2 regions of the Enterococcus sp. XAF26B05_ASV22 genome follow, and region 2 is predicted to be linked to the other one. Evidence: predicted binding sites of a transcription regulator. Region 2 holds the regulator's gene; the other holds the start of a gene.

Region 1 (6,526 bases), 920 kb from region 2:
AATTAGAAAGCGATTACATCTTTGTTAGATTCATTATTTTCTTATAACTGCTACATACAAGAAAAAATTTTGATTTATAGTCAACTTCATTATAACAATAAATCTTTCATTTCACACTATTTTATGTTAAAATTATATCTTTTATACGATATACCTTAATATAAATAACATATTTACTCTTTCCCATCGTGGGTAAAGCCCATTCTTAAAGGATCCCCCCTTAAATGTTATATTCCCTTTCCTATTAATCTTTGAAAAAGAAATTTAATCAATCGCAACCGTCTTTTAGTATTTTTCGAACCTGCAAGAAAAATTTTATGGTAAAATGATATATCTACATAACCTATTGATAAGGAGCACGATTATTGGAAACAAAACCCTTTTTCTCAGGTAGTCAATTAAAATGGATCGCTATCATTGCTATGTTGCTGGATCATACAGCAAAAATTATTTCTTTTCACCCTTTTTTTACACATTCTGTTCCTTTTGGGAATGAAACGAGTTCTCTGATTCAACTAAGCCAAGAAATCTTTCCAATTTTTATTCTGATTGGAAGGCTTGCTTTTCCTTTATTCTGTTTTTTATTAGTAGAGGGATTTATCCATACTTCCAATACTAAAAAGTATCTGATCCGTTTGTGTCTATTTGCTTTAGTTTCTGAGATACCGTATGATTTGGCTTTTTCTCATCAAGTCATTGATCTAGAAAGTCAAAATGTCTTTTTCACATTGTTGATTGGTTTATTGGTAATCATTGGGTTGGAGAAATTACAAGATTACTCCATAAAAAATGTGCTATTCTCTATTGCTATTGTTGGGACTGGAATTTATTTAGCCGAATGGCTGCGAAGTGATTATGGTGGTTGGATTGGTATTTTGTTGATTGTCGTTTTATATCTATTAAGAGATTTTCTGCTATTAAAATGTCTTTTAGGGGCATTGGTCCTTTTACAAAATAGTTGGTTTGGGCTATTTGCCTTTATCCTGATCTATTTTTACAATGGACAACGCGGAAAACAGTGGAAATATTTTTTTTATTGGTTTTATCCAGTTCATTTGTTGGTATTAATAGGGATTCAACAGTTTTGATCATTCCTCATTTCAGCTAAGTATAAAATCAAAAAGCAGTTTAACATTGTTACATGTTAAACTGCTTTTTGATTTAGCTATTGCTTGATTACATCATACCGCCCATTCCCATAGAAGGGTCCATTGGTGGCATACCACTTGCTCCTGCCGGTTCTGGTTTATCTGCGACAACTGCTTCTGTTGTTAATAACAAGGCAGCTACTGATGCAGCGTTTTGTAATGCTGAACGCGTTACTTTCGTTGGATCAACGATTCCAGCTTCGACCATGTTTACCCATTCGCCATTAGCAGCATTAAACCCAGTACCTAACTCGATATTTTTTAATTTATCAACGATTACTGAGCCTTCATATCCAGCATTTTCAGCAATTTGACGGATTGGTTCTTCTAAAGCACGAACAACGATTTTCACACCAGTTGCTACATCGCCTTCTGCCTCTAAAGCAGCTACTTTTCCGATAACATTTACAAGCGCTGTACCACCACCAGAAACCATACCTTCTTCAACGGCAGCACGAGTAGCATTCAATGCATCTTCAATACGTAATTTTAATTCTTTTAATTCTGTTTCAGTTGCAGCACCAACTTTAACTACCGCAACACCACCAGCTAATTTAGCCAAGCGTTCTTGTAATTTTTCACGGTCAAAATCAGATGTTGTTTCTGCAATTTGATTTTTGATCAATTGAACTCGAGCATCGATACCAGCTTTTTCACCAGCGCCTTCAACAATCGTTGTATTGTCTTTGTCTACAACAACTTTGCTTGCATTTCCAAGGTTTTCGATTGTTGTATCTTTTAATTCAAGACCTAGATCGTCAGTGATTACTGTGGCTCCTGTTAACATAGCAATATCTTCAAGCATTGCTTTACGACGATCACCAAATCCTGGTGCTTTTACAGCAACAACATTGAATGTTCCACGAATTTTATTTAAAACAAGTGTTGGTAAAGCTTCTCCATCAACATCATCAGCAATAATTAATAATGGACGGCTTTGTTGTAAAATTTGTTCTAACAAAGGCAAGATATCTTGAATATTAGAGATTTTTTTATCTGTAATCAAGATATATGGATTTTCTAAGACAGCTTCCATTTTATCATTGTCTGTTACCATGTATTGAGATAAGTAACCACGGTCAAATTGCATTCCTTCAACTACGTCTAGTTCAGTTTCGATTCCTTTTGATTCTTCGATTGTGATGACACCATCGTTACCGACTTTTTCCATTGCATCCGCAATTAATTGTCCTACACGGTCAGAACCAGAAGAAACAGCAGCAACTTGTGCAATTGCTTCTTTTGAATCTACAACTGTTGAAATGTTGTGTAACTCTTCGACTGCCGTTTTTGTAGCCAATTCGATACCACGACGAATTCCTAGAGGATTCGCACCAGCAGTTACATTTTTCAATCCTTCACGAACGATAGCTTGGGTCAATACTGTTGCAGTAGTTGTTCCATCTCCAGCGATATCATTTGTTTTAGAAGCAACTTCAGAAACTAATTTCGCCCCCATATTTTCAAAATGATCTTCTAGTTCGATTTCTTTTGCAATCGTAACACCATCATTTGTAATAAGTGGTGATCCAAATGATTTTTCTAAAACAACGTTACGGCCTTTAGGACCTAATGTTACTTTTACTGTGTCTGCTAAAATATCTACTCCACGAAGCATTGCTGCACGTGCATCTTCTGCAAATTTGATTTCTTTTGCCATAATTCCTTCACCTCAAAAATTTTATTTTTTCTATTTAAAATGGTTTTTTTATTAAAAATGGATTACTCAACAATCGCAATGATGTCTTTACCAGAAACGATCAAATAATCATTTCCCTCATATTTAACTTCTGTTCCTGAATATTTTTCAAACATTACTGTGTCGCCTTCTTTAACATCGGCAGGAACTTTTGTACCGTTTTCTAATACACGGCCTTCACCTACTGCGATAACTTTTCCTGTCTGAGGCTTTTCTTTAGCAGCTGATGCTAAGACGATTCCCCCTACTGTTTTTTCTTCTTCTTTCGCGACTTCAATAACGACGCGATCGCTTAATGGTTTTAACACAATAAATCCCTCCATAAAAAAATATTTATCTTTTTAGCACTCTTAGTTATCGAGTGCTAACTCACACTATTTATAATACTCATTTCCTTTTCATTTTGCAAGTCTTTTGACTAATTTTATTCAATAATCGGTCAAAGAACGAAAGTTTCTGTTCTTAAATTGATATATTTCTTTTCTACCGTTCATTTCATGGTAAAATAAGAACAGAAAGAGAGGCGATTGAAATGAAACAAAGAATTACAGGAGCTTTAACAATAACAGCACTTTACCTCATCATTGCGAATGTTGGTAATTTCTTTTTTGGAGTAAGCAGGCGTTTCGACTGGACAACGACATTATGGGAAGCAGCCTTTTTCTTCGTATTTATCTTTCTGCTATTAGGCTATCGCAATAATCATAAAAAATAATAGTCATACGAAACAAATGTCAACTATGGTATACTTTTTACATTCTGCAATTAATGAAAGGAGTTTTCAGTTTATATGCCTAAAAATATGTCTATAAAAAAAGTAAGTTTATCCATGGTCCTTCTATACGGACTTGTATTTTTTTCTCCCTATATTTTTAGCCCTTTTTCATCTGATATCGTAATCAGTGGTACAACCTTCACTTATATCTTAGGTGCTGGCTTGATGATTTGGCTCTACATTATAAATAAAAATACTGCCGTTACAACAGTAGAAAAGGAAGCCAAATTGACTTCACCCGTTTTCATCTACTTACTAGGTGTCAGTGGTATTTTCTTAGCAATGATTATTCAAGCCGTCGTTTTTGGTATCGAAACAGCGATTACAGGTGCAGAACCTAGTTCACAAAATACACAAAATATTATTGCCGTTATTCTAGCGAATCCTTTGTTTATCCTAGCAACTACGATTGGTGGTCCTATCATGGAAGAATTTGTTTTTCGTCGTTCTTTGATTGGTTTGACTGAAACGTACACTGGTTTTTGGATTGCGGCAATCATTAGTTCTTCTTTATTCTCTGTTATTCATCAAGATGGTCATTTCTTTGTCTATTTTTTCATGGGCTTCTTCTTTGCTCTATTATATAAAATGACTGGGAAAATTTGGACCTCGATCATCGCTCATTGTGGCATGAATACGTTAGTTGTGATTGCTCAACTCGTTATGCATTACGCAAATATTGAATTACCTAAATAAAAAAATTCCCCTATGATTGCCTTTTTTAAGGAGTGCAACCATAGGGGTTTTATATTATTCTTTTTCGTCTTCGATTTCAGTATCAGCTAATTCATTATCATGATGCAAGAAGTAAATCAACGTTTGTAATTCGTTGGTCAAATCAACATTTTGAATCAACACATCTGTTGGTGCTACTAAACGAGCTGCTGTAAAGTTCAGAATCCCTTTAACCCCAGCATCTGCTAATTGACTAACCACTTCTTGTGCTTTTCTTGCTGGAAGGGTCAAAATTGCGACCTCAATTTGCTGTATACGAATCTGTTCCATCATATCCGTCATTGGATAAACCGGAATACCATCTACGATTCTGCCAACGATGTCGTCGTTAACATCAAATGCGCAGCTGACACGAATACTGTTACTTTGATGAAATTTATACTTCAATAAGGCACTTCCTAAGTTACCTACACCAATCAAAGCTACATTGGTTAGCTCATCATCATTCAATGTTTTTGCAAAGAAATTCATCAAGTTTTCCACATCGTAACCATAACCACGCTTGCCTAATTCGCCAAAATAAGAAAAATCTCGTCGAATCGTTGCGCTGTCTACTTGTACTGCTTCACTTAGTTCAGTAGATGAAACTTTATTTTTGCCTGCATCATGCAGAATTCTCAAATAACGATAATATAGGGGAAGGCGTCTTGCCGTTGCTTTTGGAATAATTTGGTCTTTCACAATCGTACCTCCAATACTCTAAATATACACAAATATCCATCTCTCATAATAGCAGTTGTTCCAGATAAAAAGCAATCTTACAGCTCAAAAAAAGCAATATTTTTCAAACTTTCTTAAAATTGTTCTGATTATTTTTCTCTCTAGTCGTTGGATGGATGCTTTTTCCGGTCAATTTATGCTACACTTAGGGCATTGAAATAGAAATGAGGTTACCACATGATTTTACTCCAAGCAAATCAAATCGCCCGTTATTTCGGCGCAGACACTTTGTTTGATAACATACAAATGGAAATCAGTACAAATAGCCGAATAGCTTTAGTTGGCCGTAACGGTGCTGGTAAATCTACTCTGCTAAAAATAATCGCAGGAATCGACATACCCGATGCTGGTACGATTGCTAAAAATAAAACAGCCAGTCTGGGTTATTTAGCCCAAGATACTGGACTTGATTCAGATAAGACCGTTTGGGATGAAATGCTAGAAGCATTTGTAGAAGTCATCACAATGGAAAAACGAATGCGTGAACTTGAATTGATTATCAGTGAACTGCTGCCTGATGATTCAAAATATGAATCGATTATGAAAGAATATGATCGCTTGCAACATGACTTTTCAGAAAAAAATGGTTATGGCTATGAAAATGAGATTCGGTCAGTTTTGCATGGTTTTGGATTTAAAGAAGAATTTTATTCAAAAAATATCAGTACATTATCGGGGGGGCAAAAAACACGTTTAGCTTTAGCGCGGATGTTACTGCAAAAACCAGATATTCTGATTCTGGATGAACCGACTAACCACTTAGACATTGATACCCTTTCATGGTTAGAGAATTATTTGCCTAGCTACTCTGGAGCCCTCTTGATAGTTTCACATGACCGATATTTTCTAGATAAAGTAGTGTCTGAAGTTTATGAAATCAGTCGCCACAAAATGCGTTATTACAAAGGCAATTACTCAAAATATTTAGCATTAAAAGCAGAGCAACTGACTAGTGAATGGAAAGCCTACGAGAAACAACAAACCGAAATCAACAAATTGGAAGATTTCGTAGCCCGAAATTTAGTCAGAGCATCCACAACTAAAAGAGCACAAAGTCGTAGAAAAACCCTAGAGAAAATGGAGCGTTTAGACCGACCTCAAGGCGATGAAAAATCAGCTAATTTTCTTTTTGCCATCGAGAAAGTTTCTGGAAATGTTGTCCTCCAAGTAGAAGACGCTGCGATAGGTTATGACAGCCATATCCTATCAGAACCTGTTTCACTCGATATACGTCGTCAAGAAGCCATTGCTTTAGTTGGACCTAACGGAATCGGCAAATCGACTTTATTAAAATCGATCATTGGAACGATTCCTTTCATTAAGGGAAATGCAACATTAGGAACGAATGTTCAAATTGGTTATTATGACCAAGAGCAAGCGAACTTGCATGGGACAAAAACAGTTTTAGCTGAACTTTGGGATGAGCATCCTACTACACCCGAAAAAGAT
Region 2 (6,526 bases):
AGTAAAAAAAGTATTCCGTTTATCGAAATGAAAGCTAAAAATCTTGAACCAAGTGATTACGATGATTTAGCCAATATAATTAGTTCATTTGGTATAACGAATAAGGCTATAATCATTTCATTTGATTTTACGAATTTGGTCGAAATGAAAAAGCGTCTTCCTGAAACGCAGGTTCAGTTTCTAGCGAAAACTTTAGATGAACAAATGATTGATCAGGTTAGCAATCTTGGTGGGAATGCTGGGTTAGCTATTAAGTATGAAAGTGTTTTAGGTCGAGCAGACTTGATTGCTAAAGCTCAAAGTAAAGGTTTAACCGTTAATTTATGGGGGGTTCCTCAAAGTGAGTTTAAGAAGATGGAAGCATTAGGCATTAATAATCTAACTACTGACTATGATTAAGCTTTCTTTTTTGAAAGGAATAACGTTATCAATGATTTAGAATGGTGCATACTCTTTATTCTGTCATATAGGATATGGGAAAAATACGGAAATGAATAAAAGTAAATTTGAAGGATGCTCTTTCTCTCAAGTCGAAAGAAGGAGTACTTCTTCAAATTTGCTTCTAGTAAACGTTATTAAAAAATGTGAATTGGCAAGTACAAAGAGCATTTATAGGTTAAAAGTAGAAATAAAACATAAACAAGTTCGGAGAGAAAATTTCTTGGACTTGTTTTTATTTTCTAAACAGGATAATTCCCGATTCTCATTTTATTGAGAGTTTTATTTACAGCGAGAAAGAGTTTCTTACTAGCTCGTAGTTAAGCAAGAAAGCGATATGATTTAGTCTTTTCAACTATTCGTTAGTTGGTCATTATAGAAGCTTAAAAATATTCAAGAGAGTAAACTAGACAATTTTAGTAGGGGATATGTTAAGATAAGAGACGTGTCCCAAATGAATTACAAGTTTTGGAACAAAAAAGTTGATACAATGAAATCTTAAAATAGAAGTGAAATACTTTGGTAAGCTTCCTATAATAAAATCTGTAGCAACTTCGTTTAAACTGGAGGAAGAAAATTGAAAAACGATAAAACATCAGCCTATATACATATCCCTTTTTGTGAGCACATTTGTTACTACTGCGACTTTAACAAAGTCTTTTTAGAAGGGCAGCCAGTAGATGAATATATCCAAAGTCTTTTGACAGAAATTCGTTTGACAAAAGAGCAGTATCCAAGCAAAGATACAGAGACAATATATATCGGAGGGGGAACGCCTACTTCGCTTTCAGCTAAGCAATTAGCTGTTCTGTTAAAAGGGGTACGCGAGTTATTGCCGTTTGATGATAAAAACGAATTTACAGTAGAAGCGAATCCAGGCGATCTAACGCAAGAGAAACTACAAGTAATGAAAGAATATGGTGTAAATCGCTTATCTATGGGTGTTCAGACATTCGACAACCAATTATTAAAAAAAATTGGACGCAAACATACGGCAGAAGATGTCTATGAAACGATGAAATTCTTAGAAAAAGAAGATTTCCTAAATGTTAGTATCGATTTGATTTATGCTTTGCCTGGTCAAACGCTGGAGGGGTTTAGAGATACACTGAAACGTGCGATTGAACTTGATTTACCGCATTACTCTTTATATTCGTTGATTTTAGAAAACAAAACAATGTTTATGAACTGGGTACGTCAAGGTCGATTACAATTGCCAGATCAAGAAGTTGAAGCGTTAATGTTTGAGGAAACAATTAGTGCAATGGAAAAGGCTGGACGTCACCAATATGAGGTTAGTAACTTCGCGCTAAAAGGGCAAGAAAGTCAACATAATTTGGTTTATTGGAACAATGATCACTATTATGGATTTGGCGCCGGTGCGAGTGGTTATTTAGGACATACTCGATATCGAAATCATGGTCCGATTCAACATTATCTAAAACCTTTAAGAGATAACCAATTACCAACTGTTGAAACAGAGATTTTGACCGTCAATAATCAAATGGAAGAAGAACTCTTTCTTGGGTTAAGGAAGATGGGTGGTGTTTCGAAAAAACGATTCGAAGAGAAGTTCAATTTACCGTTAAATCAGGTATACAGAGAAACAATCCCGAACTTGATTCAAAAAGGATTGATAAGCGAAAATGAAACACATATCCAACTTACTGAACAAGGTCTTTTTGTTGGGAATGATGTTTTTGAAGCATTTCTTATTGACCAAGAATAAACGTGTACAGTACAACAATAAGAGTGAGATTGGGAAAGAAGTGTTCAATTCCCACCGTTCACTAGGATTCCGTTAGGCTAAGATATGGCTCTTGGGGCTATGTCTTAGCCTTTTTTTGTATATTTTAGCACTCTGATGCAATGAGTGCTAAAAAAGTGAGTTTTTCTCTTGACAATTCAAGAAGAACTTGCTATATTAATAATTGTATTAGCACTTGAATGTCATGAGTGCTAATGAAGGGTGGTAATTATGATAACGGAAAGACAAAAGAATATTTTGCGACTTATCATCCAAGAATATACGAATACAGGTAACCCTGTAGGATCAAAGAAATTAATGGAAGAAGGAATTAAGTCAAGTTCTGCAACGATTCGTAATGATATGAAGGCTCTAGAAGAGCACGGACTATTATTGAAGACACATTCGTCTTCTGGCAGGATTCCTTCAATGGATGGTTATCGCTATTATGTGGATCATTTATTGAGTCCAGCTGAAATCGAACGTGATGAATTAGAAACGATTCGTCATTCATTTGGGAAAGAATTTCATGAGATCAATGATATTATTGAACAATCAGCTGAAATCCTTTCTGATTTAACAAGCTATACTGCTTTTTCGTTAGGTCCAGAAGTGAAAGAAAGACGATTGACTGGTTTTCGAATTGTTCCATTAAATGAACGTCAGATCATAGCGATCATAGTGACGGATAAAGGCAATGTGGAAAGCCAAGTATTTGCGATTCCAGCATCTGTTTCAAGCCAAGACTTGGAAAAGATGACGCAAATCATTAATGATAAATTGGTCGGACAACCATTGCTGACGGTCTATCATCGTTTACGCACCGAAATTCCGATGATTTTACATCGCTATTTCCAAACACCTGACGGCATGATGAACCTATTTGATGCGATGCTGGGACACGCTTTTGAAGAAAAAGTGTTTGTCAGTGGGCGCATGAACCTATTAGATTTTGGTGTACAAGAAGATATCAATCAACTAAAATCTGTGTATTCCTTTATGAAAAATACAGACGCAATCACCCACTTGTTGACGTCTGATGAAGAGACAGATACGCAAATTGCGATCCGTATCGGTTCAGAAATAGGAAACGATTTACTTGATAATATGAGCATGATCACTGCGACTTATGAAGTTTCTGGTCACGGTAAGGGAACCATTGCGTTATTAGGCCCTACAAGCATGCCCTATTCAAAAATGTTTGGTCTGGTAGATGTATTTCGCCATGAATTAGCTTCAAAACTCGGTGCTTACTACCGTTTTCTTGATGAGTAAGTGATGAGTTGAAAATATAGAATTCTAATAATTCTACGTAAATGAGAAGGGAAGTTGCCAGAGTGAGTAATAAAGAAGAAACGAATGAAGAATTACAAGAGGAACACATGGATGCTATCGATGACACTGGTGTTTCAGAAGAAGAAACAGAAATGACAGAACTTGAAAGTGCCAATGCTGAATTATCAGAAATGGAAGACAAGTTTTTAAGAGCTCGTGCTGAAATTGCCAATATGAGCAATCGTTTCAAAAATGAGCGTGAATTGCTTGTTCGTTATCGTTCACAAGATTTAGGAAAAAAATTGCTACCTTCGATCGATAATTTGGAACGTGCGATGGCAATCGAAGTCGATGATGAACAAGGTGCTAGCTTGAAAAAAGGGATCTCAATGGTTCTTGAAGGGTTACAAGCGGCATTAAAAGATGAAGGTATCGAAGAAATCCCGACAATGGGTGAAGTGTTTGATCCTAATTTACATCAAGCAGTTCAAACGATTCCAGCAAGTGACGAAGTCCCTGCTGATACAATCGTCGAAGTGTTACAAAAAGGGTACAAGTTACATGACCGCGTTTTACGAGCAAGCATGGTTGTTGTTGCACAATAACAGCAAGCGATGGTTGTATAATATAAATTGAAAAAAATTAAAATAGAAGATAGGAGATCATTAATTATGAGTAAAATTATTGGTATTGACTTAGGAACAACAAACTCAGCAGTGGCAGTATTAGAAGGCGGAGAAGCAAAAATCATTGCGAATCCAGAAGGTAACCGTACAACGCCTTCAGTTGTATCATTTAAAAATGGAGAAATCCAAGTCGGTGAAGTTGCAAAACGTCAAGCAGTAACAAACCCACACACAATTTCATCAATCAAACGTCATATGGGCGAAGCTGGCTATAAAGTAGAAGCTGATGGCAAATCTTATACACCACAAGAAATTTCTGCAATGATCTTACAATATTTAAAAGGTTTCGCAGAAGATTATCTTGGTGAAAAAGTAGACAAAGCAGTTATCACTGTTCCTGCTTACTTCAACGATGCACAACGTCAAGCAACAAAAGACGCTGGTAAAATCGCTGGTCTAGAAGTAGAACGTATCGTTAACGAACCAACAGCTGCTGCATTAGCATATGGTTTAGACAAAACAGATAAAGACGAAAAAGTATTAGTATTTGACCTTGGTGGTGGTACATTTGACGTATCTATCCTTGAATTAGGAGATGGCGTATTCGATGTATTGTCAACTGCTGGCGATAACGAATTAGGTGGAGATGACTTTGATAACAAAATCATCGATTACATGGTAGCAGAATTCAAAAAAGAAAACGGTGTTGACTTATCTAAAGATAAAATGGCTGTTCAACGTTTGAAAGATGCTGCTGAAAAAGCGAAAAAAGATTTATCAGGTGTAACATCAACACAAATCAGCTTACCATTTATCACAGCAGGAGACGCTGGTCCATTGCACTTAGAAATGAACTTAACTCGTGCGAAATTCGATGAATTAACAAGTGATTTAGTAGAACGTACAAAAACTCCAGTACGCCAAGCGTTGAAAGATGCTGGTTTAAATCCATCAGAAATCGATGAAGTTATTTTAGTTGGTGGATCTACACGTATTCCAGCTGTTGTTGAAGCTGTACGTAAAGAAACGAACAAAGAACCAAACAAATCAGTTAACCCAGATGAAGTAGTAGCTATGGGAGCTGCGATCCAAGGTGGCGTTATCACTGGTGATGTGAAAGATGTCGTATTATTAGACGTAACACCATTATCATTAGGTATCGAAACTATGGGTGGGGTATTTACTAAATTGATCGATCGTAATACAACAATCCCAACAAGTAAATCACAAGTGTTCTCAACAGCAGCAGACAATCAACCAGCTGTAGACATTCACGTGTTACAAGGTGAACGTCCAATGGCTGCTGACAATAAAACATTAGGACGTTTCCAATTAACAGATATTCCAGCGGCTCCTCGTGGTGTGCCTCAAATCGAAGTAAGTTTTGATATCGATAAAAATGGTATCGTAAACGTACGTGCAAAAGATTTAGGAACGCAAAAAGAGCAAACAATCACAATCAAATCTTCTTCAGGTTTATCAGACGATGAAATCGAACGTATGGTTAAAGATGCTGAATCAAATGCTGAAGCTGATAAAGCCCGTAAAGAAGAAGTTGATTTACGTAACGACGTTGACGCATTATTGTTCACTGTTGACAAAACATTGAAAGAATTAGAAGGCAAAGTTGATGCTGATGAAGTGAAAAAAGCAGAAGATGCTCGTGATGAGTTGAAAGCAGCTGTTGAAGCGAATGATATCGAACAAATGAAAGAAAAACGCGATTCATTAAACGAAATCGTTCAAAACTTAACAGTAAAACTTTACGAACAAGCAGCGCAACAACAAGCAGCAGAAAATCCTGAAGCTGCACAAGGTGGAGCAGATGATGTTGTAGATGCTGACTTTGAAGAAGTAGAAGGCGACGACAAATAATCCTTGATCGTTAACAAGCTGGCAAAGACCAAAGTCATCGCTTTGGTCTTTGCCTATCTTTATTTATAGGGAAAATTAAGTGAAGCGGTTTTTCTTTTACTTAATATGTGGTATGATTACAACGATGTTTTTATACAAATAAGTTGGCGTCGATCCTTTTTTTAATAAATGGAATAATAGTTGGAGGGGAACTAATGGCTACGAAAAGAGATTATTATGAAGTCCTAGGTTTAGCAAAAGGCGCTTCAGATGATGAAATAAAAAAAGCTTACCGTAAGCTTTCCAAGCAATACCATCCGGATATCAATAAAGAAGCGGATGCAGAAGATAAATTCAAAGAAGTTTCTGAAGCATATGAAGTATTGAGCGATCCTCAAAAGAAAGCGGCTTATGATCAATATGGTCACGCAGGGACAGATCCAAATTACGGCGGAGGTGCTGGTGGTTTTGGCGGCTTTGGCGGTGGAGGATTCTCTAGCAGCGGTTTTGGTGGATTTGAAGATATTTTCGATTCATTCTTTGGTGGCGGATCTCGTAGTGTAGATCCAACTGCGCCAAGACAAGG

Evidence for each region. Region 2 encodes HrcA, which represses chaperone genes, less so after heat shock. Its sites were predicted from a motif close to TTAGCACTCNNNNNNNNNGAGTGCTAA; they were not measured.
Region 1: groES (co-chaperone GroES) is a predicted target of HrcA. The motif match lies at 3,189-3,215, and genes of this name have one in related genera.

What each region holds. Positions count from the first base shown of each region.
Region 1 is NZ_CM161538.1:1,094,540-1,101,065, reverse strand. Features, by position in the region: gene AC1PU0_RS05440 (TraX family protein) at 366-1,088, shown strand; gene groL (chaperonin GroEL) at 1,177-2,808, opposite strand; gene groES (co-chaperone GroES) at 2,871-3,155, opposite strand; gene AC1PU0_RS05425 (hypothetical protein) at 3,380-3,562, shown strand; gene AC1PU0_RS05420 (CPBP family intramembrane glutamic endopeptidase) at 3,650-4,318, shown strand; gene AC1PU0_RS05415 (redox-sensing transcriptional repressor Rex) at 4,373-5,038, opposite strand; gene abc-f (ribosomal protection-like ABC-F family protein) at 5,255-6,526, shown strand, end outside.
Region 2 is NZ_CM161538.1:2,010,552-2,017,077, reverse strand. Features, by position in the region: gene AC1PU0_RS10030 (glycerophosphodiester phosphodiesterase family protein) at 1-399, shown strand, start outside; gene hemW (radical SAM family heme chaperone HemW) at 1,016-2,167, shown strand; gene hrcA (heat-inducible transcriptional repressor HrcA) at 2,417-3,460, shown strand; gene grpE (nucleotide exchange factor GrpE) at 3,523-4,065, shown strand; gene dnaK (molecular chaperone DnaK) at 4,132-5,961, shown strand; gene dnaJ (molecular chaperone DnaJ) at 6,156-6,526, shown strand, end outside.